Regions from separate parts of the Rossellomorea sp. GQ25 genome, predicted to be linked through region 3. Evidence: riboswitches for the same ligand, from Rfam matches in the RefSeq annotation. Region 3 holds a riboswitch; each other region holds the start of a gene.
The links. A riboswitch is a leader RNA that binds a small molecule or an ion and turns the genes downstream of it on or off. The one in region 3 is predicted to bind cobalamin.
Positions count from the first base shown of each region.

Region 1: it holds a riboswitch for cobalamin, as region 3 does, so the genes downstream of both, AC6CIB_RS01575 (ABC transporter substrate-binding protein) here and AC6CIB_RS06170 (acyl-CoA thioesterase) in region 3, are expected to answer to the same signal.
Region 2: it holds a riboswitch for cobalamin, as region 3 does, so the genes downstream of both, AC6CIB_RS07490 (hypothetical protein) here and AC6CIB_RS06170 (acyl-CoA thioesterase) in region 3, are expected to answer to the same signal.

Region 1 is NZ_JCAXEQ010000001.1:282,571-292,688, reverse strand. Features, by position in the region: gene AC6CIB_RS01595 (adenosylcobinamide-GDP ribazoletransferase) at 1-710, opposite strand, end outside; gene AC6CIB_RS01590 (bifunctional adenosylcobinamide kinase/adenosylcobinamide-phosphate guanylyltransferase) at 697-1,278, opposite strand; gene AC6CIB_RS01585 (adenosylcobinamide amidohydrolase) at 1,323-2,783, opposite strand; gene AC6CIB_RS01580 (FecCD family ABC transporter permease) at 2,780-3,838, opposite strand; gene AC6CIB_RS01575 (ABC transporter substrate-binding protein) at 3,801-4,766, opposite strand; cobalamin riboswitch at 4,901-5,098, opposite strand; gene msrA (peptide-methionine (S)-S-oxide reductase MsrA) at 5,386-5,925, shown strand; gene AC6CIB_RS01565 (hypothetical protein) at 6,006-6,158, shown strand; partial or broken gene AC6CIB_RS01560 (phytoene desaturase family protein) at 6,217-6,492, opposite strand; gene AC6CIB_RS01555 (glycosyltransferase family 2 protein) at 6,800-7,915, shown strand; gene AC6CIB_RS01550 (MFS transporter) at 8,767-9,987, shown strand; gene AC6CIB_RS01545 (CvfB family protein) at 10,092-10,118, opposite strand, start outside.
Region 2 is NZ_JCAXEQ010000002.1:345,307-355,424, forward strand. Features, by position in the region: gene prpD (2-methylcitrate dehydratase) at 1-530, opposite strand, end outside; gene mmgD (citrate synthase) at 633-1,748, opposite strand; gene AC6CIB_RS07490 (hypothetical protein) at 1,749-1,973, opposite strand; cobalamin riboswitch at 2,150-2,346, opposite strand; gene AC6CIB_RS07495 (IDEAL domain-containing protein) at 2,629-2,853, shown strand; gene AC6CIB_RS07500 (helix-turn-helix domain-containing protein) at 3,151-3,432, opposite strand; gene AC6CIB_RS07505 (DUF2975 domain-containing protein) at 3,443-3,922, opposite strand; gene AC6CIB_RS07510 (HAD-IIB family hydrolase) at 4,555-5,307, opposite strand; gene AC6CIB_RS07515 (hypothetical protein) at 5,346-5,864, opposite strand; gene AC6CIB_RS07520 (hypothetical protein) at 6,012-6,344, opposite strand; gene AC6CIB_RS07525 (hypothetical protein) at 6,378-6,581, opposite strand; gene AC6CIB_RS07530 (GNAT family N-acetyltransferase) at 6,670-7,224, opposite strand; gene AC6CIB_RS07535 (hypothetical protein) at 7,363-7,500, opposite strand; gene AC6CIB_RS07540 (DUF4083 domain-containing protein) at 8,275-8,460, opposite strand; gene AC6CIB_RS07545 (glycerophosphodiester phosphodiesterase) at 8,570-9,400, opposite strand; gene AC6CIB_RS07550 (hypothetical protein) at 9,643-9,882, opposite strand; gene AC6CIB_RS07555 (hypothetical protein) at 10,085-10,118, shown strand, end outside.
Region 3 is NZ_JCAXEQ010000002.1:71,459-81,576, forward strand. Features, by position in the region: gene ade (adenine deaminase) at 1-1,485, shown strand, start outside; gene AC6CIB_RS06160 (flotillin family protein) at 1,849-3,354, opposite strand; gene AC6CIB_RS06165 (hypothetical protein) at 3,533-3,721, opposite strand; cobalamin riboswitch at 3,981-4,170, shown strand; gene AC6CIB_RS06170 (acyl-CoA thioesterase) at 4,318-4,791, shown strand; gene AC6CIB_RS06175 (helix-turn-helix domain-containing protein) at 5,107-6,357, shown strand; gene AC6CIB_RS06180 (S8 family serine peptidase) at 6,716-10,118, shown strand, end outside.

The DNA.
Region 1 (10,118 bases), on a different contig from region 3:
TCACCGGTCATACCACCAAACCATTTAATGGTTTTAGAATAAACAAGCCAGAATACAACGAACGTCACCATGGTGAATAAAGCATATAGATTAATCAAGTCTAAAAGGAAGCCGCCAATCCCACCCAACAATAAGGCAAGAACAATCCATATAAGATCATAAACCCTCACATTCTTGCTGAATCCACTTCCCATTCCTGATGTCTGGGCTGGAGGAATAAGAATGAGACTTGCCCCCATGACCATTCGACTAAAAAAGGGAATCGACACCAGGAACAGACCAATCAATAAAGTAGAATACGTTTGATGAATGGTTTCATAAATAAATAAAAAACGTGATGAAAGCAATACCACCAGTGATAAAACCCCAAAGGCACCTACACGTGGATCCTTCATAATATCTAATCGTTTCTCCCTATCTCTATAGGAAAAAAAGGCATCACTTGCATCCATATATCCATCTAAATGAATCCCACCTGTTAATACGATGGGCATTACCCAAATGAAAAACGATAATCCTAAAGAGCTAATATGAGTATAAGAATCCAGAAATACATATACTCCTAAATGAAGCATACCCAGGAATAGACCTAAAAGTGGAAATGTACGAACCATCCACTTCATTTCCCTTTTTCCTACTGAGAATTCTTTACGGATTGGCAGAATCGTAAAAAACTGAAGATTAAGGAGGAAACTTTTAAATAGGATCATACTGCAACCGTCCTTCCTCATTTAGACCCCTCTTTTTCACAACAGGGATCCCCGCCGTCATTTCAATCGCAACACATGCTTTTTTCACCATTCTTCTATGTAATGCACCAAGTGTTTTCTGGAAAGTAAGGAGACCGTTTGAATCAACTGGAAGGTCAGAAACCAATTCATTACTAACCAGGAGCAGTACATCAACTCTATTTAGTAATTGAATGATAGACTGATAGATTTTCTCTTCTATATACTGACCTTTCTTCTCTCCATTACCATACAGCTCATTTGTTAAAAGAGTTGTGAGGCAGTCTAACAGAACAACGGAGTGTGGAGGAATGTCGTTGATTATCCTTTCAATCGAATTGGGACATTCAATCGTCGTCCATTCCACCTTATACTCTTGCCGGTCTTGCTGGTGTTTTCTGATTCTTTGCTCCATCTCCCTGTCAGTGTTCACTCCACAAGCAAGATAGACCAATGGAACGTTTGACTTTTTGTTCTCTATTGCCCATTTCTCAGCAAAAGAGCTTTTGCCGCTTCTAACCCCTCCGGTTATAAAATATAGGGTTCCCAAGCCGATTCCCCCCTCTTCTCAATCACCCTGTCATTGAAATAATTCTACTCTGTTTGATCCAAATAGCGTTGAATGGCTTTTTTCGTTACCTCATACACACCGCGCCCAATCAACTTCCCTATCGGTGTAATCGGCCCAGCAAACGGTTCCAGTCCACCTTTTTGACTGGAGGCAATCAGAATACTGTCGGTCGGTGTCCCGGTTGCAAGCTGACCTGTTCTTCTGTCCCTCACATTCATGTCGTGCAGGGCTCTCACCTTCGCTTCTGTTGAAGTTACAAGGGCTTCAATATATGCCTCATCTGATAAATTCCCATTTATAAACACCCACGTATTTATCGTGCCCGGCTTAGACTCTATACCATATTGATAACTTGTTGACACATCAATAGCATTTCCAATACCAGCAGTCACAACAACGAACACAGAATGCCCATGTGTCTCGAAACGATCGCATACCATATTATTTAAAGGAAGAGCGGTCATCATACCAACTGAAAAAGATGAATCAAGGTCTTTTTGAACAAGAAACCCCTTCATATCCTCGTGATAGTCCGAGCAGTCATAATCTGCAGGGACTCTGCGGTTGATAAAGTGCTTGTACCAGCCGATTCCTGCACCAATGATCCCTGAGGACATACATTTAAGTGAAAAAGGTGCAGAGAAATGTATATAATCTTCCTCCACATTGAGGTAATGTTCATCTAAAACGGGGTCCTCGATCTCACCCTCCTCTGGAATGATTACCATTTGAGGTTTTGCCACTAAAGGGTGAGCCTGTTTTTGAACCTTTGTATGATACACCTCTTCGATATACTTCTCTTTCAAGACTTCTTCTGGATGATGGAGAAGTTTTGTTCTTCCTTTGTCCAGTAGGAGTAAGCGGTCACAGTATAAACTTGCTAAATTTAAGTCGTGAAAGATCGCGACTACCGTTAATTTCTCTTGAGCCGTTTGATTTTTAATTAAATCTAACAGTGATTTCTGATACGAAAGATCAAGATGATTAGTAGGTTCATCAAGCAACAGGACCTGCGGCTCCTGAGCGAGAGCCTGGGCAAGGAATACCCTCTGCCGTTCTCCCCCGGACAACTCATGAAGAAAGCGGTGCTGAAAGGACGTAATGCCCGTTTGATCCATTACCTTCTCTACGATTTCAGTATCTCGTTCAGTCGTTCCTTTTAAAAAACCTTTTTGGTGAGCATATCTCCCAAGCATAACCGTCTCCCTCACTTCATAGGAGAAGGATTCTGTTGATATCTGAGGAAGTACCGCTACTTGTGTGGCCAAATCCCTTGAAGAAAAATGATGCAGTTTTTTTCCTTTTAATGTGATGTTTCCATCCATTAATGGAAGCAGACCTGTCATGGCTTTTAACAGCGTCGTCTTTCCACTTCCGTTCGGTCCAAGAATCCCAAAGAATTCCCCTTTATCTATATGAAAATTCATGTCTTCCACGATTATTTTATCGTTATATCCTACTGTAACACCGTTTACATTTATCATGATGAAAGCCCTCTTTTCTTCAGGAGAATATAAGCAAACATCGGGGCACCGATAAGAGCTGTTATCACTCCAATCGGAAGCTCGGTTGGTGCAATGATGGTTCTTGAGATGAGATCGGCCAACACGAGAAAGCCTCCACCTACGAGGATGGACAAAGGAAGTAAGTGTCTATGGTCATGCCCTACTATCCTTCTTAGAAAATGAGGGATTACAAGCCCCACAAATCCAATTGTACCTGAAACGGCGACAGCCGCTCCCGTCAGGATACTACCTGCAATTAAGATGAGGAGTTTTCTTTTTTGTACGGATATTCCGATATGATGAGCTTGTTCTTCACCAAAGCTCATACCATTCAGTTCCTTGCCATTGAGAAACAACACTATCACTCCAATTAAGAAAAAGGGGAATATAATCGTAATGTAATCCCACCCTCTCATGGATACACTTCCAAGAAGCCAACCGATGATCTGTCTTAATTCCTCTCCAGTCAGGGCAATCATTAAAGATATAAGGGAACCTAAAAAAGAACTGAAAATGATTCCTGTTAATATGATGGTTTCTACCTTCATGGTTCTTTCAACCTTCTGTGCAAACCATAATACAAAGAACACGGTTATAATCGAACAAAGAATACTGAGAAAGGGAAGCGTAAACTTCCCAATGAACGGAATGCTCCAATTAAAGAACAACGTAATAACAGCGCCGACCGATGCTCCTGAAGACACACCCAATGTATATGGATCAGCCAGCGGGTTGCGCAATAGTCCTTGAAAAGAAGCTCCTGCAATTGCTAAGGAGCTTCCAACCAATAATGCCAATAATACTCTGGGCAATCTTATTGAGTACACTATATTTACAAACATTGGATCAATTTCTTCCGGTAAAGGGTATCCAAGCCATTTAGCTCCAACGATGAACAAGATATCCTTCGGTGGGACAGAGACGGTTCCAATCGAAATACCGGCAAAGAGAGCGAATAGTAAAAACGATACAGCCAACCCGTATGTTATCCAAATTTTATTCTGCAAATAACTCCGGATAGATCGACTTTGCAATTTCCTCTACTCCTTCAACTAATCTCGGACCAGTACGTGTGACCAGATCTGAATGCACGTCATGGACATCTTCATTTTTCACAGCGGTTACATCCTTCCAACCTTCTCGGCCCATCACTTGTTCTTTAGGATTTTCACTATAAAAACCATAGGTTGTAATGATGACGTCAGGATTTGAAGCGATGACCGCTTCTTGGTTAACTTGGACCCATCCCTTCTGATCACTCATCACATTTTCGGCATTTACAAGTGAAAGCATTTGATCAATAAAAGTATTTTTCCCTGTCGAATATATGTCAGGTGAAGGTGAAACCTCTACATACACGTTTTTCTTTTCAGTTACCCCACTGACTTTTTCCTTAATGGATTCTAGATCCGCTTTCATCTCAGAAATGACGGATTCAGCTTCATTTTTCTTGCCGACCAATGTGCCGATGTTTTCCATCGTGGTGTACACTTCCTCAAAGCTATTGGCATCACGGACGATATATATCTTTACCCCTGCATTGCGAAGTTGTTCTAACCCCTCTTCTGCCGACACAGCAGAGGACTCATGAGCAAGAACCAAATCCGGATTCAGACTGATAATCTTCTCAACGTTAAATTCCATTCCACCTATTTTTTCTTTCTCCGCCGTTTCTTTTGGGTAATTATCAAAATCTGAAACCCCAACAATTTCTTTGTTTAACCCTAACTCAAATAAGATTTCTGTGTTGCTTGGAATCAATGAAACAATATGCTTAGGTTGCTCATCCAGCGTGACTTTATTATTCAGGGCGTCGTTTATTGACAAAGGAAAAGCAGATTGTCCCTGACTGACTTCCCCGCTATTTTTTTTCTTTTCTACACTTTCACCATCAGTACCGCATGCTGAAAGTAGTCCTAGAGATAATATTAGTGCAAGAATGATTTTGAATGTGTGTTTCATGCGTTTTCCTCCTGTTATTGAACTTATTCCAGACAAAAAAAACATCTCCAGTGGGACTAGAGATGTTGTGTAAGATGCATAAAAAGGTTTTGGACCGTTAACCATGCACATTACACCTTTCTATCCGCGTAGTTTGGTGCGAAAGACATTAGGCAGGTCTCCTGGCTCATGGTCATTGTTTGCTGCACCTTCCCATACCTATTGGTATAGTGGCATTCATACAGCTCACTTCCATTTACAGTGGCGGGACCGCGTTGGAATTACACCAACTTCCCTATTATGAAGCAACAAAGTTTGCTACCGAAACCTCCGCTTCACCTAATCTCGTATCATATGTAATAATTGTTGCGTTCACATGAATTATACACAAGTTATCATCGTTAGTGAATTGATTTTTATGAATTTGTTGAAATTTGCGGGATGATTGAACCTGCATAATGTAAGTTGATCGTGTGCTTGGGCAACCGAATAGGAAAAGAGCTTTGGATTATGTGAGTTAAACCATATAGGCAAAGAGTTTGAAGCTAATTGATTGTCGCTTCCTGCCTTTCATGATAGAATCTGTTTCAAGTTATCGCTTTACTACTTTAGAGTGGCACATTTATAGGAGGTTTTCGCAATGAATGAAAAAAAAGAGGTTGCTACTTTTGCCGGGGGTTGTTTTTGGTGTATGGTAAAACCATTTGATGAACTACCGGGTATTATTGACGTAGTATCAGGTTATTCAGGGGGCCATCTTGAAAACCCTACCTATCAGGATATTAAAGCCGGTAACAGCGGACATTATGAAGCTGTTCAAATCACCTTCGACCCTGCTCTCTTTCCCTATGAAAGATTATTAGAATTATACTGGCCGCAAATTGACCCCACTGATGATGGAGGACAATTCCATGACCGCGGTGACCAGTATCGCACAGCTATTTTCCATCACAACGAACATCAAAAACAATTAGCAGAAAACACGAAGAAGGAAATAGAAGAAAGCGGACGATTCAAAAAACCAATCGTCACACAGGTTCTCCCTGCCTCAACCTTCTACCCGGCAGAAGAATATCATCAAAAGTTCTACAAAAAGAATCCCGATGAATATAAACAAGACCGGGCGAAATCAGGTCGTGACGAATTTATTGAGAGTCATTGGGAAAACCCAAAAGCTTAAAGGCTTTAATAAAATTTATCCTACCGAGAGAATGAAAAAAACTCCTTTCGCCAAACTAATTGGCAGAAAGGAGTTTTTATATGAAGAAAAATGATCACGTTAAAGAACATAAAGTGCAAGTCGTTGGATATGAAGGTCCAGGGAAACTAGTGAACTTCTTTGATCCCTATCCAGCTGAAGACGAGGCGAAAGTGAATAATTCAGATACGGTAGATAATCATAGTTCAAAATGAAAGTGAAAATAAATAAGGTGATGGTTATCATGAATCAAAGCATTACCTTTCTTCTACTTTATCCAATAAAATGGTTTACCTTCATTTGTTCATCTAAGATCCATTCCGCCGTAAGTTGTCCAGAAAGCGTGACCGTTGGTACACCTCCACCTGGATGGGTTGAACCCCCCACAAAGTACATATTAGAGAGCACTCTGCTCTTATTCGGAATCTTGAACCCTCCGTTAAGCTTTCAGTCTGTGACAGTACCATAGATCGATCCACCATTTGCCCCATAAAGGGTTTGAAGGTCGTTTGGAGTGAAGGAATATTCGTATTCTATATGATCCCTTAAATTGGTTACGCCCTTTTTCGACAATCGTAAGTCATATCCTTCTGAGGCAAGACGGATCGCTGTTGACATACCTCCTAATCCTCCACCTCCTACTATTACTTTCTTATTCATTTCATTTCCTCCTCACGAGAAAGATCGTTTTCGACTGAACGCCTATTCAACTTTCCATTTGCCCATTTTGTATGACCCCAAAAAAATTTGACATGAATTAATACACACAAAACATCCAATCCTGATGAATAAGGGTATTACCTATAACGAAAATGGTTAAAATGTCGGTAAAATCAAAAGATTTGAGGGTGAAAAAATGTTTATTTGGTTATGGTCTGTTATTCTTACCGTTTTCCTTTTTACTAGAATCCCTACAGTCAAAAAGTCCATTCATGTAAGGAATAGTTTTCTCGTAAAAAAATGCTCCATCATCATTCCTGCCAGAAATGAAGAACTGACGATTGGAAATCTATTAACGAGTATTCAGAAGCAATTTATTCAGCCGTTTGAAGTGATCGTTGTAAATGATGGATCGAAGGATCGAACGAAGGCTATAGCTGAAGGGTTCGGAGCAACAGTCGTCGATACTCCTCCTCTTCCAAATGGATGGAACGGAAAATCTTGGGCTTGTTGGAATGGGGCGGAAGCATCAAAGGGTGAATTCTTACTGTTTGTTGACTCAGATACATGGTTCGAGCAAGCAGGACTTCTTAGAATATGCGAGACTTATCAACGACAACAATGTCAGGGAGTTCTGAGCATTCATCCCTATCATAAGATGAATAGTGGATATGAGACATTATCCATGATGTTTCATTTAATGGTATTCGCCGCAACAAGTGTCACCCATCTCCTTTCCGGATTGGTCAGACCTTCGGGTGGGTTTGGTCAGTGCTTCCTGTGTTCAAGAGATGTATATCAGCGAATCGGTGGGCACGAAGCAATCAAAGGAGATATGGTGGAGCATTTTGCATTAAGTCAACGTGCAAAAAAAGGTGGAGAATTAGTGGAAGCAGTCAGCGGAAGCAATGCCATATCCATGAGAATGTATGGGAACGGTTTGAGTGAGTTATTCCACGGGTGGTCGAAGAGTTTCGCTTCCGGGGCAAGATCGACAAACATCATCCTTTTGGGACTATCTTCTATGTGGATTATCTCTCTCACTTCTTTTGTCATACATTCGCCGGAAATGGTATGGACAGACCCATATATTTATATGATTCAGTACTTTTTTTTAAGTGTTTACTTGTATTTCATCCTTAGTAGGATTGGAAATTTCACCATTTTTGAGACGCTCTTATTTCCAGTCCATATTCTATTTTTCCTGATGACCTTTTCCCACTCGGTGTTTACAACATTTTTTACGAAAAACACAAAGTGGAAGGATCGATACGTCTATTTAGAGAAAGGGAAGGATGAAAAGATGAAATGATCATCCTTTTTAATATTTTTCGCATGGGTAAGTATTCATTTCGTTGTTTCCTTTTTGACATCCGGATTGACCCCCAAACAACTCCAAAGGTTGTCCCCCATCTTTCAGCCTCTTGAACTGAAAGCCGGGGGTGGCATGTTTCGGTTTTTGAAGATTAAAAAATGGAAGAAATAAATACCTGGTGCAGGGGGATGGTTTCGTGGTGGTGTCAATATGAATGAAATCGGTCTCTCTTCTCAACAGGGTCGGATCGCCTTCCTTCTCGAATTGAATTGTGCCGAATTATCCCACTGGTTGCAAATGATACCGACACCATTCTTTTTCATTCTAAATAATGGAGTCGAGTCCTGGGTAATGTTCCTATAAGGGAATTTTATTTAACCTACCCCTTATTCTCGTGCAGCCCTACAATCGAATAAGTATCGTAAAGATAATGGTTCAATATTCTCCGTCAAAATCTCGCCCATCAGGGAATCTAAGTCCCCACATTTCTAACCATTTTACAAATAGTGAATAAATTTTTAAAAATTAGACCATTTTAAATGATAAGAACCGAGGAAGTCCTCCACTTCAATAGCCATACATCACCCGATTTGCTCGGTTCCCTCTTCTAGTTCCCTCCTTCTTCCATATAACCCATATGTAGATAATTGTCGAACAAATAAGTCTCTTCTTTTTCTCATCATTATGCTAAACTAATTGCATCAATTATGAGGAGGAAATAACATGCAAAAAACGTTCAAAACACTTTCAACATTTCAAGGAGGAGTGAACGTTTAAGTTCCTTATACATGAAACGACGCTCCTTCTTCCGGGACAAATAGTACAACATTAGGAAGCAGGAGACATATATGGACAAACGAACGATTGCATCCTATAATATCCGGATGCTATTTTGGATTTCTTTTTTTGGTACGATCAGTTTTCTTCAACCAGTCTTGACTTTATTCTATTTTGAAAGAGGATTAACTTCTTCTCAAATTTTGATTCTACTCATGCTTTGGAGTGGAGCTGTTTTAATTGGAGAAGTTCCAACCGGAATGTTTGCTGATCGGTTTGGGGCAAAGTATTCCTTTTTATTTGGATCTGTGCTTAAAATCCTTAGTATTGTGTTTCTTTTATTTGCCTATGAGCCTTGGATGTTTTTCTTATACAGCTTTATAAATGGGTTTAGCGTGACTTTTTTTTCCGGGGCTGATGAGGCTCTTATCTATGACTCACTCAAAGAATCCAATGAAGAAAATCGCATGGAACATGCAATGGGCAAAATTCAATCTGCCACATTTATCAGTATGTTGATTGCGGTTATATTCGGTTCTTATTTAGCTAAAGATTTAGCTGACAGCCAATTTAATCTACTCATTATCTTAGGTTTAGCATTCCATTTAATAGAGGTATTCTTCGTCCTCAAGATTAAGCAGCCCTCTATGGACTCCTTCAATAGAGAGAATCCTTTTTCTCAAATTAAAAGTGGTTTGCGCGTGATTCGTCAAGCACCGGAGCTTTTGCTGATGTTTCTAAACGTAACATTGGTCTTCATTCCTGCAGGTGCTGTTTATCAATACTTTGATCAGCCCTTGATGAAGGAGGCAGGGTTGCCTGTTTATTTAATTGGTGTTTTTTATGCGATTTCGGCAGTCACGGGTTTTCTTGCTTCTAATTCCATTGGATGGATGACTGCAAAGGTTTCGAGGGTGAAGCTTATGAGTGTATCTGGTTTGTTAGCCGTAGCAGGTTTACTATTATCCGCTATGTTTGGTTCATCATTATGGATTGTTCTAGGATCTTTTTTCGTATTAAGACTCGTTCGAGCCATCCGTTATCCGATATACGCTCAATTAAGCAATGATTTGATTCCGTCCGGGATCAGGGCGACGACAATCTCCTTGCTATCCATTGTAGATTCTGGCCTGGACCTTGTCGTGTTCGGAGTGTTATCCACAATTGCAGTGACAGGATATTCCTCTGTATTGATCGGATGTGCTTTCATCGCATTACTCGGCACGCTCCTGCCTATTAAATCCGTAAGTATACAAGAAAGCCAACAAAATGTGAAACATATAGAAACATAATATATAAAAAGAGTGCTGACAGTTATGGTCAGCACTCTTTTATATATGTTCGAGAAAATCAGGGAGGGGCCACACTCTCTGGACAAGCCTCCCCGTTATTGTTTTTACTTTTTTAAGTAAGTCCAGCCTTC
Region 2 (10,118 bases), 270 kb from region 3:
GTTGCGATTTTCACAAACAGAACATGATCGAGCCCTACACGATTCAAGCTATTTTCCAACGCCAGTACTCCCTGAATCTCATGGGCCTTGATCATCATTTCGAGCACATCCCGAACTTGTAAAGGTTCTTTCCCATCCGAAATCCGTACTCTGCTTACATAATCCGCTACAGCAAGAATGCCTCCAAGGTTGTCAGATGGATGTCCCCATTCCGCAGCGAGCCACGTATCATTGTAATCCAGCCAGCGGATCATGCACCCTATGTTGAATGCCCCTTTCACAGGATCAAGGACGAAGGACGTACCGGGCACACGAGTCCCATTAGGTACAATTGTCCCAGGTACGACAGGGCCCAGAAGCTTCGTGCATTCCGGGTATTTCAAAGCGAGAATTCCGCATCCAAGCGTATCAAACAATACATAGCGTGCCGTTTCATATGCTTCCGTACTTGTGATGTCTCTATCTAATACGTAATCGGCTATTTCTTCCAATAACACATCGGTTTTCGTCGTTTCGCTCGTTTTTAGCATGAGATACCTTCCTTTTCTGTTAGAAGTTATTTATGATATAAATGGGTATTCGCCAAAATATCCATTTGCATCAGGCGGGCGACGTTACAACTCCCCAGTTGTTTAATTAAATACACGTCGCTCGCCTGTATAATGTACTCGCGGACGGAAGAGTCGATTATTGGTGTGCTGCTCTATCACATGCGCACAAAGTCCGACTGTTCTGGCACTAAAGAAAATGGGAGTATATAGTGGAATCGGTATCCCCAACATCCAATAGACCGGAGCTGCATAATAATCAAGATTCGGATAGATCCCTTTCTCTCTCTCCATTACTCTCTCTCCAGCTTCACACATCTCATATAAAAGGTGGTCGCCTTTTACATCACATAGTTCTTTTAACGCTTCCTTCATCATGAATGCTCTTGGATCCATCTTCTTCATATACACACGATGCCCAAATCCCATGATCTTTTCTTTTTTCATCATTTTCATTTCGAGCAGCTCTTCAAATGTTGCCACACTGCCTGCTTCATTAAGCATGTACATAACCGCTTCATTCGCCCCTCCGTGCAGGTTCCCTTTTAAGGAAGCGACAGCACCGGTTAAGGCACCGTATAAATCAGAATGAGTAGACGCAATCACCCTCGCCGTGAAGGTGGAATTCGGCATCTCATGCTCACTATAAAGAACTAAAGAACGGTCAAATATCCTTTCTTCCAGTAGAGAGGGGACTCGCCCAGTGATCATATAAAAGAAATTTGCACTATATGAAAGGTTTTCGTTTGGACGGACCGGCTCCAATTGGTGAATGATCCGGTAGCTATTCGCTACAACGTTGGGCACCATTCCAAGAAGTTGATAAGCTCGCTCTTTATTCACGGGTAATGAACGATCATCGAGTTTGTTGTCATATCCAGCAAGTGCTGATATTCCCGTTCTAAGCCCATCCATGGGATGCGTATTTCCCGGAAGCTGTTTGAATATTTCAAGCAGTTCCCCAGGTATTTCATACTCACCCTTCAACATCTTTTCCATCGCTTCTTTCTCTGCAGTATCCGGCAAACTCTCTTCCAGCAGTAGATGGACAATATCCATGTACTCTTTAGATTGTGATAGTTTAATAAGGTCATAACCCTGGATGACAATCTCACTTTGTACCGTATCTAAAAACGAGATCTTGGTTTCTGCTGCAACAACACCATCAAGTCCGGGGAAAAATTTTTGTTTAGCTTCCAATTATCTCTTCCTCCTATCTCCAAATAACTCTTCACTCATTTTGTTGTAAGCCCTTTCAAGATTGCTCAGACAAACTTCTTTTTCTTCTCTTTTTTCTATCCGCATCATGATTTCTTTTGTCAAACGCTGATAATTGGAAGAAAGCATAAGTGTCTTTTCTCCACTGAAGTTGTTCATAATGCACGTTTTGAAGTAATCGGTAAAATACTCAACTGTTCCAAACAAAGAAGTTCACCTCGAATCCGTCTTGTTTAAAAATGGACAATAAAAAAACAACTTCTAAAAAGAAGTTGTTAAGATCGAACTGATGCTTAAATAAACATTTTCTGCTCCCCCAAAAAGCCAAAACAAAAAATGTTGATCACTCGTTCGCACTTAACACCCCCTATCCTCGTAGGTATTGATGTGTGCTGAAACAGGCAGGTCTCCTGACTTATGATCATCACTCTCCGAACCTTCCCATCTTCAAGTTTCTAAAGACAGTGGCTTTTCGAATCGCTCCCAAATACAGTTGCGGGACAGCGTCGGGCTCTAACCGAACTTCCCTATTAAGTAGAGGATCGTCATATCCCTCTACACCTGCTTCTACACGTATTCAGTTTTCCAATCAAACATATCAAATATTTCTAAAAATTACAAACAATTTTATTTTTTGACATATTTTCCTTTCTAAACCTGGAGTTTTTTTGTATGGGAAAAACTACCCAACTAATCCTTATTCAGCATACATTACTTCCCATATAGCAAACTTAACAAAACCTTAAATGAAACTGGTTTCCAACTTCCTTCCCTTCAAATAATTTAAATTTTTCGTTTAAAATGTTTGAATATTGAGATAATGGTTAGTATAATAGAAAAAAGGTCAAGGAGTTGATTTTTCATGAAGAAGTATTTGCTAAATTCACCACAGTCCGAGGTACCCGGCATAGACTCTCTTTTTGCAGAAATGATTTTGGACAAGGCCCTGCTAACATTCCGGAAAGAGCAACTCGAGCAGAAAATCGACCAATCTTTACGTGATCGAAACAAAGAAGAATTCCTGCGGTTGACGGAGGAGTTAAATCAGATCCGTAAAGATCACGAGGAAAAGGATGTAACGGTATAAAAGATTTATTGGATATAAATAAGCCGATTGGTTTCTATTGATAAGGAGGACAATGCTCTTGCTGATTATGGCAGGGGCATTGTTTTTTCTTTTGACTGAACACTGCGCTCTGACCCCCGGCACCCTGACGCTTTAACGTACCCTAATGACCTATTTCCCTCCGTAATCATGACAAGTTGTTGATTTTTCTTTATACAAAGAACCAAAAGGACGGTTTACTTGCCTCATCAGCAAGCGAACCGTCCCTCTCTTTCAAATCAATCCAGCTCCCGGACCTCAATCGGAATCAAAGTCCGTTCAATCTGCTCCCGGTGAGCCTCGTATCTCTCCGGAAGCATCAAGCTTTCCCCCATCGTGTTCCTCTTGATTATCTTCATCACTTCGGTATTCCAAAATATCTCCCGGCTGACATTCTAAAGCCTTACAAATTGCCTCTAACGTTGAGAATCGAACGGCCTTTGCTTTTCCATTTTTTAAGATCGAAAGGTTTGCCATCGTGATTCCAACCCTCTCGGAAAGCTCTGTTACGCTCATTTTCCTTTTAGCCAGCATCACATCAATATTGATTATAATCGTCATTGTTTTCACCTCAGACCGTTAAATCATTTTCAGATTTGATATCGATGGCATTTTTCAGTAGCTTCTGAAGAACAGCCGCAAAGACGGCAATCACCGCTGCACCGAAAATAAAGATCATTCCGATCAATATGATACCAGGGGCGTCATCAACCTCCGCCAGAATGTAAAAGAGCGGCATCGCTGCCACATATATGAGACTGATGGCAATGGCACATTTTTTTATAGTCTTTAAAGCTTTTACGGATAATTCAGAGAATGCATTGTTCTTATCGATAAAGCTTAATAGTTTAAAGGCTTGAAACAATGCGATGAAAAACGGTATAGCGGATACATACATAATGATTAGAATGCCATACACCACATATGCAAGCTTCGAATCACTTTCTGCTACATCCATAGCTAACCAAGGTAACCCCAAGACGCATAAAGCAACAATTGGAGTCCCGATAAGAAAAACAGCAATCTTTAAAAAGAGTGTTTCCCTTTTCATAAAAAGCACCTCGCTTATTGATTATTGATTTTACTCTACCACTTTATTTATTGTTTATCAATAAATATTTATTTATAATTAATAATATTTTTATGGTTATCGTTAAACAAATATTCATTTCGAACAAAAAAACTGGAGTCTGCCCCCCGGCACGCTGACACTTTAACGTGTGGAGACCGGACCCCAATTCCCCATTTAAGTAATAAATTCGAAACCCGTTGGCTTATGAAATGGCATTTTACATTCTCTAAAAACGAAATTAATGTTTGAAAAATCGTCGGGTAAACCTACGATACAATGTATGTATAGGATGTATGCCCCCTGGAGCCTCCTCCTTCGTTCCGGCAATCGTAATCCTCTTCTCCATCTACTAATAGGTCAAAAAAGGTATGCTCTAAGAAACTCTCTGGGAAACTCATTGGAAGCATCAGTATCATTCTTCTGCTTCTTTTAGAGCAAACTCCAAAAAATATCGATCTTTATCTCTACTCATCGTTTCCTCCTTATTACTCTTCCTTTAACCAACTATCTACCAATTATTTCAAAACCCTTCAACTAACTCAATGACCTTTTATAAAAAAAGAAGCTTACCATATTACAGATAAACCCCCTTATATGAAATAAGATTCCTTTTAAGAATTGATTACTCTTTTAACGTAGTGTTCACTGACTTCTTTAATGGCAGAAGGAACATCCTTAATATCTATGACAGTAGTTGCGTTCGCGCTTATCGGGTGTTGTCCTACACAAACACTAAATTTTGCGTTTTTAAATAATTCTCCATCGTTATGATCATTTCCAAATGCAATAAACTCGCCTGGAAGGACACCTAAACGTCTCAGCCCCTCCAGCTTATGTATTCCCGAAGGACTAATATCGATCAATGCTTCATTGCCGTGCTCATATATTTGTACAGGAAGATGGTCCAGCTTCTGTGTGATGGCTTGGTCTGTTGTAAATAATACGATTTTCGTTATCTTCGTCAGGTGAGCCAATTGCTTATTTACAGCGCGTTTTTCGGGGTCAAGATTACGAAATATCGGATGATGGGCATCTCCCGTATAGCTGTAATCCCAGTCACTGTCAATCAAATACGTGAGCTGGTTTTCTTCGATTATCTTTTTTATAGAATCTGTCACTTCAGGTGTGAAAGAATGTACGCTCATATTCTCGTTTTCGTACGTAAAGGCACCATTTCCTCCAACCATCCGGAAATGTCTGTATCGTTTAGGCAGAACAGGTAATAAATCACGAATAGGACGGGCAGAAGCAAAAATAATTTCGTGTCCTAGCTCCCTGCAGACATCTAATGCTTCACAAATTTCATCACTCAATGGTTCTCCCTTAAAACAAATCGTTCCATCCAAATCAAATACAAAAATCATTTTCTTCACCTCAATTTTAGTGTAATTTCGTGATTCGGTTATTTCTCTTTGACAGGCAAAACAACTGAAGAATATACGGAACCATTTATTTCAATATCCATTCTCCATTTCCCACTGTCAGGAAACCACAGCGTCACTGGTTGTTCCTTATCCCGGGAATGGGGTAACGCTATCGGTTCTTTTTTTCCGTGTCCATCGTGAGTGAATAGAAGGCGCACTTTATCTGCACCTATGGCTTTCTCAGGAAGTATCAGATTTGTTTCAAAGTTTTCTTCCTCCACCACAAATGAATTGTATTCGATGCTCCCCTTCGCATCACCCAAATACAAATTACCATCTGAAACATAGTCAGGGCTAGTATGCCATTTGGCCCTCTCTTCCCCTGAAAAATGCAGAAATACAAAGAGCAAGACACAAGCCAAACAAGCCACTTGAGCTTTCCAAAATCCATTCACTGTTTTAAAAGAGTTCATCATTTCAGAGTAAGGAGCCACAAGCTTTAATATAAGAAAGGCCACATTTAGAGAGAGCAGCGCCAATGCGATAAATAAAAACATCAAATTCCCCCTTTATGTTCAAACGATTAGATAGGTCATTTATATTTAGGTTATTCTAAAAAAGACCACAGAGGCAATCCCTTTTGTTTCCTCCTTTCAAAAAGAGCCACGGTGCCTGTCCCCGTGGCTCCCTGCCAAGCATACTACTTAATGATGGACGAACAGTTTCCTGGCTATATAGAAACGATTCCCGATTTGATAAGCCACCATGTCTGCGGAACTTTCGTTTTGATCGACTATTTTGTAAAGTTTCGTGCCTTCCGGAAGACCTTTGGCTTCCCCATTCTCATCGACTGGGGCTTTCACCTCAGTTTTTATCACACCTATCCGTTCTGCTAATTGCTCTTCCTCTACTGATTCATAGGTAGTGATATACTTGTTACCGCTCCACATAAAGTGAGGGTCGGTTACTTCTTCTTGATTGCTGCAAGCTGCAAGGAGCACCATTAAAATCCCCATATTGAAAAGGTTCTGCTTCACTGATTCCCACTCCCTCTTTCACCTTCTGATTATTCACTTCGTATGAACAGGGTCGACGTTGCTGAAATCATGATCGGCAAGGTACACAACGGAATGCAGACTCGCCTCCTTTTCCTCACTGCTGCAAAAAATAAGGGTACACTGATCGTTCCCTATTGTCACTTTCCCACTAGTTTGTTCGGTCAGTTCAAAGTCTAAAAGGCTGCTTACTAAGGCAGAGTCTCCACGAAAGGGCATGTGAATCTCCAACGCTTGTATAGATGGGTGTTTTTCTTCAGACACTACTTCAGTGATAAGTCGGCATGTTCTCTATCGAACCGTTTCCTTACTCTGCATTCAAATAATAAATCATATTATCCGTCCATTCACCGAACTCATAGATAAATCCTTTCCTGATGCATTCAAATTCCATCCCGACGCTTTCAGCAAGCTTTATGGAGGAAGTATTATCGAGGTTGATATGAGCTTCGATCCGGTGGAAATTCAATTCATGAAAAGCCATATGTAATGCTGCTTTCACTGCCTCTTTACCGTACCCGTTCTTCCAATGCTGGTTATGTATGGTGTAACCGATCCTTCCCCATTGAAAATCATTCCTTGATAACGTAGAGAAGTCCACCATTCCCACGTGCTTATGATCCGCTTTTCTAAACACACCAAATACGTGGGCTACATCATTACTAGCCAGTTCTTGATGCTTCGTCACCAACTGATCGAACCATTCTTCCGTGCATTCACTCATATCTATTTTTCCCAAATCATGCCTGCTGGAGGAAGCAGACCTGCTTTCGAATTCCTTAAGCCAGTTAGGATAATCAGCAACCTTCAATGGTCGAATGATTAATCTTTCAGTCTCTGAACTAATCTTAAAATCTTTCAACTTAACACCTCTTCAAATTTTTTAATTCCTTCACAAGTCTATTATTCTACTAACCTTCCTTTTCAAGGAGGGCGATCCAACTATAGTAAAAACCAAATAACAAGGCTTAAAGATACGATGATCAGACCGATTGTTTTTTTATAAAACTGTACACAATACGTACCCCACTAAGATAAGAAGAAGGGCTGCCCATTTAAAGTGATAATGCTCCCGAATATCTTCAGCAATGGATCCGATCCAGGTAGCAAAAATTAAAAATAATACCAGAACTGGCATCAGGATGTTTGCACCCCCCAGAGAAACTTCATGTTGAACACCCCTCTTTCATTTTCATTACTACCTGCTTAACCTGGTTAAATCCATGAGGCGCGATTGAGAGTAGCGAATTCCTCATTCAAGACAGCCCCCAATACCAAGCTAACCGAAATTGTGTATAATCAAATAATGATTGATCGTCACACTACTCCACCTATCACCCTGAACATCCTTCCTATCTCTTTTTCAAAAATAGATTCTGTCCGCGGTTTAGGGTATTTTGGCTTGTTTTTAATCTAAATCTATGAAAATATTACGTTTTATGATCATCAATGGGCTTTTTTGAGATCATGAGCATCCTCTCATCCAATATATAAGCCGGTTTCCACGACTTATGATCCACTTTTCAGATTTATGAACCGGTTTTAGCCATTTATGAACCGGTTTTAGCCATTTATGAACCAGTTTCAGTCATTTATGACCCGGAATTTTGATATATGATCTACTTTTTCATTTTATGATCCGTTTGTCTAAATATGTAACATGAGGAGAATCCTACATTTGAATAGGTAAGTATATCGCTACTTCTTCCTCACCATTTTCCAATGGATGATAGGTCTCTACAATATAAGACCCCGTTTTCCTTTTATACCCCTGGCCATCCATCCACTTTAAAAGATCGTTATGAAGCCCGCCTATATGATGGACGCTCTCTCATCAACAATCAAAGAAGGAAAAGCCACGGGTAATGATGTCCTGTGAGTCAAAAAAAGCTGAAAATCCACTCATAGATCTTCAGCGATGATTTTGCTTTTCCAGCAATTCAATGATTCTATCTAGTTTTTTATGGATATCATCTGAAGCATGAACCTCTTTCTTACTATTGATGAGGAGCCTTCTAATGAACAGGGTGAATGATACGGCTCCCAAAAGCAGTAATGAAAAGATGACAAACTGATAGAGTAAGTCTCCAAGATGCATAACGATAACACCTTCTTTTTTGAGATAATCATACCATAAAGAGTGGAGTCTGATCCCGGCAAACATATAAAAAAGGAGCAGCAGAAGCTACTCCCTTTTTACAAGAATATTAGTTTCTAGGATCTACATAATCCGGATAATCCGTAATGATCGCGTCAACCTTCATGTCGAATAGAAAGTCTGCTGCTTCTTGACTGCGCACCGTCCATGATCCAATCTGCATCCCTTGGGCGTGGACTTCATTCACTACTTCTTCGGTCACGATTCCATAGCTTGGGTTAAACCACTCCGCATAGGTTGAGATTTCTTGCAAAGCTTCCTTTGTGGTAAACGCCCGGTTAGAAGTTAACACACCGACTGGAACGTGAGGAAGCAGCTGGTCTATTTCTTTCATCGATTCAAAGTTAAACGATTGAAGAATGATTTTTTCATTTTGGGGTTTGTCGAGATTCCGTTCTTTTAATGCTTCAGCCACTTGTTCTTCAATGCCAGGGTAAAGCTCTGGAGCCTTTAATTCTATTAAAATCCCCACTTTTCCATGATAACGATCCAGAATCTCTTCAAAAGTCGGAATCGGTTCTCCTGCAAAGACCTCTCCCTTCCAACTGCCTGCATCAAGACTTCGAAGCTGTTCAAGGGTTAAATCCCCTATTTTTCCCGTTCCATCTGTAGTACGATCCACAGTTGTATCATGGATGACGACCAATTCACCATCTTTACTTCGTTGAACATCGATCTCAATGTAATCTGCCTTCATATCAACCGCTAGATCAAAACCAGCTATCGTGTTTTCAGGTGCATAACCTGCTGCCCCCCGGTGAGCTACATTATCCACCTGCTTTCTTTCCCCTTCCGTTGGTTCTTCTGCAAACACTTGACTGAACGGGCTGAATAACAATGAAAATGCAACCCCTGTACCGATTAATAATTTTTTGCTCATCTTCTTCATCTCCCATCTAAAATATGTATTCCACTGTATTTTAGAAAAGGGATGTTGAAGAAGTATGTAGATAGCAATACATCTTAATATAGATTATGTTAACAAAATTCGACCTTTTTTCTTACGTTTCTTTACAAATCTATCCTACGGAAAAAAAGCTAGTGATTCATTTTACTTACAAAAAGGGGTCTGACATCCCGACGATAACGATTTCACGTGTTGGGAATCAGACCTCTGTTCCTCTAATAAAACTTTTCATTCTTTTCCCATGATTCAACCGTATGATAGGCCGTATGGGGGTCATATCCTTTTCCAAGCAAATAGGCGATGGCGGCTACTTCGGTGAGGGCATGAGAATACGTTGTATAACTTGCTTCATGTAGTCCATAATCAACAAACGGTTTGACGGCATTCAACGTCTCATATTTCAGGTTCATATGAGGATTATAAACCCTTGTATGAAAGGGGTGACCATAATACATGAATCTTCCTCATCCTTCCTTCAGATAAATACATCATGCTCGCTTTCTATCTTATGATGAAATTGTATTTTGGTCGTTTGTCCTAGTGAAAACCTTGAACACGATTTCGAACCAATAGAACATAATCCTTTTACATGAATGGATTTACGGCGTCATATCTATAGAAGAAGCATGACATTTATCAGACATAGGAGATGATTGTATGTATCCACACTACTTTAGAGTGAACGGCTGGG
Region 3 (10,118 bases):
TCTGAATTTGCAAAAGTCGTTCTTCCTCATGGGGTCACGACCGTGATTACAGATCCCCATGAAATCGGGAATGTATCTGGAGAAAAAGGCATTGGATTCATGCTCGACGATTCTGAGAACATTCCATTAGATGTGTTAACCATGCTTCCTTCCTGCGTACCGGCAACCCCATTTGAAAATACAGGAGCAACGCTGACAGCCAAAGAGCTGAAACCTTTCTATACACATGAGCGGGTCCTTGGACTGGCAGAGGTAATGGACTACCCTTCCCTCCAAAAAGGCGATGATTCCATTGTTGATAAAATCACTATCACCTCGGAGTATAGTCAAAATATGGACGGACATTTAGCGGGGCTTGATACAAATGCGATCAATGTTTATAAATCCGCAGGTATTCGAACCGATCATGAATGCACCACCGTCTCTGAAGCATTGGAACGAATACGACGAGGGATGTACCTTCTCATTCGCGAAGGATCCGTGGCTAAAGATTTGAAATCGCTTATTGGAGTTGTTAACGAAAGAAATGCCCGTCGCTGTCTATTCTGTACAGATGATAAGCACTTGGATGATTTAATCGAGGAAGGCAGTATCGATCACAATATTCGATTAGCAATTCAGGAAGGTCTCGATCCTCTCTTGGCGATTGGCATCGCCTCTTTGAATGCTGCTGAATGTTATGGATTACACACTAAAGGCGCAATTGCACCTGGATACGATGCGGATCTTGTATTACTGGAAGATCTTAAAACGATCTCTATATCAGAGGTGTACAAAAAAGGGAAACAAGTAGCTGCACATGGACAGTTTGTCGGAGAATCAATTGTAAAACCGGAGCCAAAACCATCTCTGACTTCAACTGTTCATATTCCTGAACTAACTGAAAAACATCTCCAAATTGAAATGGGCGTTACAAAAGAAGCACATATTATTGAAATCATCCCTAACCACCTTAGAACCAATAAACAGATTGAAAAGGTTCAAGTAGAAAATGGATTCTTTATCCCTTCTATTCAACAGGATCAACTTAAGATGGCTGTCGTTGAAAGACATAAAGGGACAGGAAACATTGGCTTGGGCATTGTAAAAGGATTCGGATTGAAAAAAGGAGCCATCGCTACCACCATTGCTCATGATTCCCAAAATATTGTCACAACTGGTACAAATGATCGTGATATCCTGCAAGCTATCGAGGCGCTTAACGAAATGAATGGCGGCCTGGTGATGGTAAGAGACGGAAATGTCATAGCCTCTCTCCCATTACCGATTGCAGGGTTGATGTCCGACCAGGGATTTGAAGAAGTGGTATCAGGGCTCAGCGATTTGAAAAATGCGTTTGTAGAATTAGGATTCTCCGGAGACTTTAATCCATTTCTGACTCTCTCTTTTCTCACTTTGCCTGTGATCCCTGAGTTGAAGCTGACAGATTTAGGATTGATTGATGTTAAAAGTTCCCGGCATATTGAGGTTGGGATACAAGGTTGATAGGTTTGTTGGACTGTTGAATTTTAATGTTTTTTTGACAGTTGAATATTGCTGTTCATTCAACTGTTGAATTTCTTCGAATATTTTTAACAGGCAAATTTTCCGTTGGTTTCACCTGTTAAATATCTTTCTATATTCAGCTGCTGATTTTTCATGATTTATCAGCAGTTGAACCTAAATAAATAACTGTACCTGGTACAATTCATCCGAGTTGTACCAGGTACAGTTATTTCATCATAATAGGTGCCAAGCACAAATGATTTCGTGCCTGGCTCTTTTTATTGGAATAGATTAGGCACTTCAAAGAAAGCGATTTTCCATAAGAAAAAAAATGTCTCCTTTGTTGAGACATCTCCATTCTCGTTATTTACTTTGACCTTCTTCTTTTGACTCTTTTTCTTCGGTCGTCACAGCAACTTCCTTGTCAGCTAACTCTGAAATTGCTGGCTGATAAGGTCTTTCATGGGTTCTGTTTGCATACGACTTCAGTAATTCACCTACATCGATGCCTGTCATTTCGCGTAACGGTTCCTGCATGTCAAGCATCGTTCTGGTGATGCTTTTCCCAAATGAAGGAACTCCCTGGCCATTACCGGAATCAATGATTTTAACAGAATCAATATTGTTAAGAGGCTGGGCAATTTTCTCTGCGAAAACTGGCAGCATTTCGATTAGTTTCTCTGTAATGATGACATCGCCATGCTTCTCCATCGCTTCTGCAAGCAGTTTACGGGATTCGGCTTCCGCTTTACCTCGTTCTCTGATAACATCGGCTTCTGCAGAACCTTCTTCTCTGCGGATCTTAGCTTTCGCTTCCCCGTCAATTTCAGCCTTGCGCGCTTCCGCTTCTGCTTTACGAGTCGTTTCGTAGTATTCGGCATCGGCTTTTGTTTTACGAACTTTTGATTCTTCTGCTTCAAGCTTCACGGCACGTTCACGTTCAAGGAATTGAAGCGTTAACTCTTCTTCTTTCACTTCTTTGGTAAGTTTGGCTTTTTCCAACTCATAGGACTGTTCCGATTTTGCTCTTGCCCGCTCTGTTTCTTCTTTGAAAGCTGCGTCTTTGATGTCCTTCTCTTTTTTCGATTGGGCAATGGTAATTTGACGCTTGTATTCTTCCTCTTTCGCTTCCTGATCGGTTTGGGCACGGTGAATACGGGTTTCACGCTCGGTGTTTGCTTCTGCAATTTCAGCTTGCTTGCGGACCTCGGCGATACGTGGACGACCAAGGTTTTTTAAGTATCCATTTTCTTCGTCTGCATCTCTTATGTCAGTTAACCCGAGTGACGTAATTTTGAAGCCCATAAGATCCAGCTGCTTCTGGGCAATTTCTGATACGTCAGCGTTAAATTTTTCACGGTTGCTGTTAATGTCTTCAACAGTCATTTTGGAAAGAATCGCACGAAGATTACTTCCCAGTACCTCGATGATTTCATCTTCAATTTCTTTTTGATCCTTACCAAGGAACTGCTCAGCATAGTTCGCAATCCCATTTAATGTGTCTGCCACCTTCACCATCGCCACTGCGTCCGCAACGATTGGTACTCCGCCATTTGTGTATACTCTCGGTGTCGATAGCTTTAACTGGAAGGATGTAAGATTAACAGGTGTGGAAGTTTGGAAACGTCTTAATCTGTACCCTCCACCCCTGATGATTTTCATGGAACGTCCTTCCTGGTCGGTGAAAATATTTGTTTCCTTCTCAGGATCCCCCAGTTTAGGTCCTGTAATGATCAGTGCCTGGTTGGATCTGGCTGTACGATAACGAAACCTCATCCAGAAATAATAGGCAATTCCTGCAATAGCAGCAATAACCAGAACAGGAATCAAGAACATAAAAAATCCGATAATACTTAATGATTCTAGCATTCTGACAACCCCTCTCAACATTTTCTATAAATCAGTCGAGCAACTGATTTAATATTTAATAAAATTGCTAGCTGCAATACTATCTACGGAAGAGTGATAGAAAAGTTTCAATAATTTAGGTGAATCTCCTAATTTTATATAAAAAAGCTCGAACCTTTAAAAAGTTCGAGCTTTCATACTATAAAAACCAGCCGTGTATCGCCCCTAACAGGGTAAATATGATGAGATGATCTCCAATCGCGATAAGGAAGAAAGAACAGGACAGTACGGAACCGATTAAATATGATATGAACGTAATTTGTGTGATTGGAAGCTGCGGGTCGTAAATGAGCATATGCGCTGCATTTTCCAAGCGCGTTCTTTTCACATAACCTGCTGGTGTTTCACCAATCAGCCCTTTAAACATCCGCTGAAAGTGATAAGGGGGAATAGGTTGATACTTTGGCTAATTGTTCTAAGAATAAATCTTCGCTTAGATGTTGATCGATATACTCTACTACTTTACCAATTTGTCTTGTGGCATTTTTCAGATCTCACTACCTTTTTGAAAAGCACTTGTTTATAAATTTTACCCTAATCATTCTCCTCACTCACTAAGGGTTATGATAAAATAAATGCGTTCACAATTTAATCATTGCTCATTGGTGAAGATGATTTAAGTTCATTTTCTTAAAAGGGAAGTTGGTGAAAGTCCAACGCGGTCCCGCCACTGTAAGGCTGAGAATTCGTATGGATCCACTGTTTCGAATTGAAATGGGAAGGAATGCGAAATCGTTGACGCTGAGCCAGGAGACCTGCCAAATGGGAAGAACACAGAAGTTCCTACGGGAGATAGGAGGGTGTTGCGCTAATTGAGCCACATGAGGAATCACATGATTCTGGACGTTCGCTTGAAATAGCCGCATCTTCTTTTTAAAAGGAGATGCTTTTTTTATTTCGGAAATTAAACTGGGAGATGAGAAAATGGAACAAGCTTATTCGGTAGAACGTTCACGAACCATACAAACAAAATTGGTGCTGCCACCGGACACCAATCATATGCAAACGATCTTCGGAGGAAAAGTCCTTTCCTATATTGATGAAATTGCGGCACTATCAGCAATGAAGCACTCCAGCTCAGTCGTCGTTACGGCATCGATTGACTCCGTCGACTTTTTGTCGTCTGCAACAGTCGGTGATGCGTTAAGCCTCGAGGCATACGTCACTTCTACAGGCAGAACATCAATGGAGGTTTATGTAAAGGTGTTTTCTACGAATCTCGTAACGAGTGTCAAAACCCTGACGACTGAATCATTCCTGACGATGGTCGCCGTTGATGAAAATGGAAAACCAAAGCCGGTGCCAAAGGTCATTCCAAAGACAGAAGAAGAATCGAGGCTTTTCAAAACGGCTCCTTTAAGAAAAGAGCATAGAAAAAATCGTGCGCTTATTTTGTAAACAGTCGCTGATTGCTGACTATCCTAAAAACAAAAACACTCAGAGCTTATCTAGGCTTTGAGTGTTTAAAAGGGCTAGTCTATTGGATCCTAATTGGAATGAAAACGGGGTTGGTTATATAGCGGGAAGTCATTCAGGATTCCCCTCCTCTGGTGAAAGAAGTACAGGATGAACTTCAGGAAGAAAAGAGAAAAACACTATAGAGATGCTATTTGGATGTTATTGCCTTCAGACCTCCGTCTTGTTCTAAACCTATAGAATACCGAGAAAATTTTCCCTATAATGAATAATAAAATAGTTCATTTGGGGTGTAGTATGATTGAAGGTAAATTAATTAAGTTTCATCGCGAAGATTCGGGTTTGACTCAAGAGCAGCTTGCACAGGGGATATGCTCCCCCACGCATCTAAGTAAAATTGAAAGAGGAATCACAGAGTATTCCAGTGAAATTACTGATTTACTTGCAAGAAAGCTTGGAATCAATATGGATGTTGAACGTTCTCGCTATCATTCCTTACAGGTTAAGTTATCAGAATGGAACGATGCGATTATTATGATTCGAACCAATGAAATCCATCAATTAAAAGGGGAAATTGAAAAAGAACCTTTACGGTTTCTATCAGACTTCATTGTTCAATACAATCTTTTCCTGGCAAGGTATTATCTATTTTTGAATAAACATGGAAAAGCAAAAGAAATAATGGACATGTTCGAACATAAAAACTACTCTCTTTCTCCTTTTGAACAAAATTTATTGTTGCATGTCAAGGGAATCTATCATCATTCAACAAGGCAGTTTAACTCTTGCATTAAAGTATTAAAACAGATTGACGATGAATATCCGAACTCCGAATATTATTTTCATTTGGCATTAGCGTATCATTCCATTCATTCAAACACCTTTGCCTATTATTATGGGCAAAGAGCTTTGCATTTTTTCCAAAAAACATTAAATATCCTGAGGGTTATCGATTCTGAAACCTTAATTTTAATCCAATTGAATGCCAAAGAACCCTTTGATATGGAAGAAACCAAACAACAGTATGATAAGCTCCTCAGAGTCTGTGAATCCGTTAATTCCAAGGAAAGGGAACATAAGATCCATAACAATCTTGGATTCGAATATTTTAGGAGAAAACGATATTCTGAATCAAAAGAATCCTATGAAAAAGCATTAAAACTTATTAATGAGGAAACCCCTGCGTCACATTATTTGGTAACACTTAGCGGCTATATACTTGCTTGTATGAAAGGAAATTTACTTACTTCCGAAGAGCTCAATCATTTAGCGACAAAAGGACTAAAAATGGCAACTCAGCATCAGGATCCCACTTACGTATTCTTTGAGATTTACTTACTCACCCTAAAGGGAAATGAAAAAGAACTTTATGAGTATATTGAAAATACAGCTCTCCCCCATTTCAAAAAAACGGGAAGTCAATTGATGTATCAGCATTATGAAAGACAACTATTTTTATATTATGTTAAAACCGGGCAAACAGAAAAGGGTTTCCGGCTTGCATCCGATAAGATGTCCAGCGAAATAAGTTATTATGAATTAGAATAATGCTCCTTCCGAATGATAAAAGGATGACTTGTCTCTTTTTATCATTCTTTTTTTGAAAGATAGTAGATGGAACACTAGAAAATCAATTCATTTTACCACTATATTATAAGTTAATCGTCCTCTTTGCATAATATTCATCCAAACAAGCCCTTTGCAACCCCAATACCAATTCATTATTTCACAACTTTTATCCTGCAGAAACCACGGAAAATCAGTTATAGGTTAAAAATCCCACCAATTATGTAGTTCATTAGTCTCGAAGTAAACCCCCATACAAACAAGTTCAAACTCCTTTAAAATATGAATTGAACCAATATTTCGATAAATCACCATCTAATATTACAGAAAAGAGGTAGAAATGATGAATGGATCTTCCATTGCAAAGAAATCAGCTGTGATTGCATTATCCACAGGATTAATGTTATCTCCAATATCGACCTATTCCATTCCAACAGCCACAGCTGCTGATTGGGAAGCAGAAACAATTTTATCTTCTTTGACTGATGAGCAGAGACAAGCCTTACATCAATTGGAATTAACTAATACAATGGGCCTTCAAGGATTTCAACAGAGTGATTTAGCATCCGGTGAAGAGATTTCGGTTATCGTCCAATTTCAATCTAAACCGAGCAATGTAGCTGTTTTAGAAGCGGCCGTAAAAGGAAAAAAACTCAAGAAAGCGGATGCTGAGGCAAAGGTAGAGAAAGAACATAAGATTTTTAAGGAAGATGTAACAAAGCATCTATTTACTAGTAATGTAAAAGGAAAAAAGGTAGCGCCGAAAATTACCCAAATCTATAAAGACGCGTATAACGGGGTGGCGATGACACTTCCAGCCAATCAAGTAGAGCTACTGCTTAACTCCAAAGCTGTCAAAGCGGTGTATAAAAATCAGGCATTTACGGTAGATCCCGTTCAACAAGATCTCCCAAAAGATGTTGAGAGGGAAATCACAACGTCTGTGGAAAGCATTCCATTTTTAAAGGTAGATCAGTTACATAAGGAAGGAATAACGGGAGATGGGATTAAAGTCGGGGTAATCGACACGGGAGTCGACTATAACCACCCTGATCTGAAGGATGCCTACAAAGGCGGTTATGATTTTGTTGACGATGATTCTGATCCCATGGAAGCCACCTATGAAGATTGGAAGAATACGAGTGAGCCTGAGTTCAGTTATACAGGAAGTTCGTATTACACCTCTCACGGTACCCATGTATCGGGAACGATTGTAGGACAAAATGAGAATGATAGTGAAGTATCTGTTGAAGGGGTTGCCCCTGATGCTGACCTATATGTGTATCGGGTTCTCGGTCCATACGGAAGCGGCTACACCGAAGACGTCCTCGCCGGTATAGAGAAGTCGATTCAAGATGGAATGGATGTCATCAACCTCTCATTGGGTGCCGCTATTAACGACCCTTACTATCCAACCAGTACAGCCCTTAATTATGCGGTTTTAAATGGAGTCACTGCCGTTGTTTCTGCAGGGAATTCAGGTCCAAATGACTTTACGCTCGGCTCACCTGGTACAGCAGCTTTGGCTTTAACCGTAGGGGCAAGTGATGTCCCTGTCTCACAAACTACATTTACAGGACAAGGTTCCAATGGTTGGACCACCGATATTGTGAGTATGGCCAGAGGCTTCGCCCACAAGTTTACAAGTTTAGAAGAGCAAACACTGGAGCTGGTGGATGTCGGGTTAGGATATCCGGAAGATTATGAGAATAAAAACGTGGAAGGAAAGATCGCTTTCGTTCAGCGTGGTGATTTTGCTCTGAATGACAAAGTGAAATTCGCAAAAGAACATGGTGCCAATGCTGTCATTATGTATAACAATGTAGAGGGTCATATAGGTTATAATCTTGGGGAATCTGTAAACTATGTTCCTGCCTTCTCCATGACGAAAGCTGCAGGAGAAGAATTGAAAGCAGCGATCACCAGTGGGTCGACCAGTTTCACCTTCACTCATTTAGAAGAAAGTTTTACGAAAGGTGATCAATTAGCGGATTTCAGTTCACGGGGTCCTGTTAACAAAAGCTATGATATGAAACCGGAAGTCGTAGCACCGGGAGTCAGCGTTCTGTCGACCTTCCCTTCATATATGATCGATCCAGAAAAAACGGATGACTATCAGTATGCTTACTCTAGATTATCAGGTACCTCTATGGCTTCCCCTTTCACTGCGGGGGTTGCAGCTTTACTTTTAGGAGAAAATCCCGATCTTGAGCCTGCTGATATTAAAACCCTACTCATGAACTCTGCTGATCCATTGAATGGAGATTACAGCGTATTTGAGGTTGGTGCTGGAAGAGTGGATCCGTACCAAGCCCTTCACAGTCAGACGAAGATCCAAATCAAAGATGAGACGTTGCTTCCTAGCGGTGAAGAACTGATCCCGATCGACAATCCGACAGGAGGACTGAGCTTTGGGAATCAAGTAGTGGCTGAAGGAACTCACCTCCGCGTACAAAAAAGTTTTGAAATTACCAATAATAGTGGTGAAAAGAAAACATTCGACATTCGTGTTGAAGAAAATATACAGGAAGGCACCCTTAGCCTTAAAGAAAATGGAGTTCAAGTAACGACTGATAAGTCCATCAAGGTAAATGGAGGTAAGAAAAAGACCTCAAACCTATTCATGACGATGCCGAAAACCGCTGCGAAGGGGATATATGAAGGGTATCTGGTCGTAACGAACCAAAACGACCGTTCAGAAAGTTACCGTGTTCCATTTAGTGTAAAAAGATCAGAAGAGGGCTTTAATACACTTCAATTATTGTCCCCTGCTTTTGCACCTCCTCAGTACACACATGGTTTTGATCCATATCGCTATCCATCTGCACTTCTTGAATTCAATCTGAGTTCAACGATGGAAAGCATGGATTTGATCCTTCAGGATGGAGAATCAGGTGAAGATTTAGGATTGATCGGTACACTTAACTTGCAGGGTGCTTTACTTGATAACAATTACTTATTACGTGCATTCCAGGGTGGCTACCATGCATTTACAGGGGATAAAAAACATCCTGTTGCTGATGATGTGACCATCGCCAAGCCTGGACATTACAATTTAAAATATGTGACAACCGACCCCAAAGGGAAAGTGAAAACGAAAACAGAACCTTTCTTCATCGATATAGAAGGACCAACCTTCAAAAGTTCATTGGATGGTGAATCCCCGTTCCTTGAATATCAACCAGGTCAGGAAACCTATCCATTTGAGATTGAAATTACAGATCCACTTATTGAAGACATGCAAGAAGCAGGAATTGACACAGATCAATCCAAAAACTTTATGATTTATTATTGGAATTCACCGTTCCCATCATCCCCGCTTTATATGGATGAAAACGGTAAGTTTGTCGAAGAAATTGCGATGAATGAGAACGTGGAAGCTCTTAACTTTAGAATGAAGGGCTATGATATGGCTGGAAACAATAGTGGGATGAAGAACTATTTCTTCATTAAAGAAGGTACACCAAATTCGTATCTGAAAACCGATGCGAAAACCGTTACAACTGGTGAAACCGTACACGCAACTTTAGCACTGGATAATGTTCAAGATGCAAAGGAAGCCACTTGGACATTTGAAGATTATTACGGATTTCAACCAGAAGTGGTCGATGCCAAGTTATCCGGGGAATTTTCCGATAAAGCTTCGCTGACCCTTGATGGAAACCAGATCAAGGTTACGTTCAATGAACCTATTCAATCATTTGATCATAGCGCAATTGTTGATGTGCAAGTGAAGGTTCAAG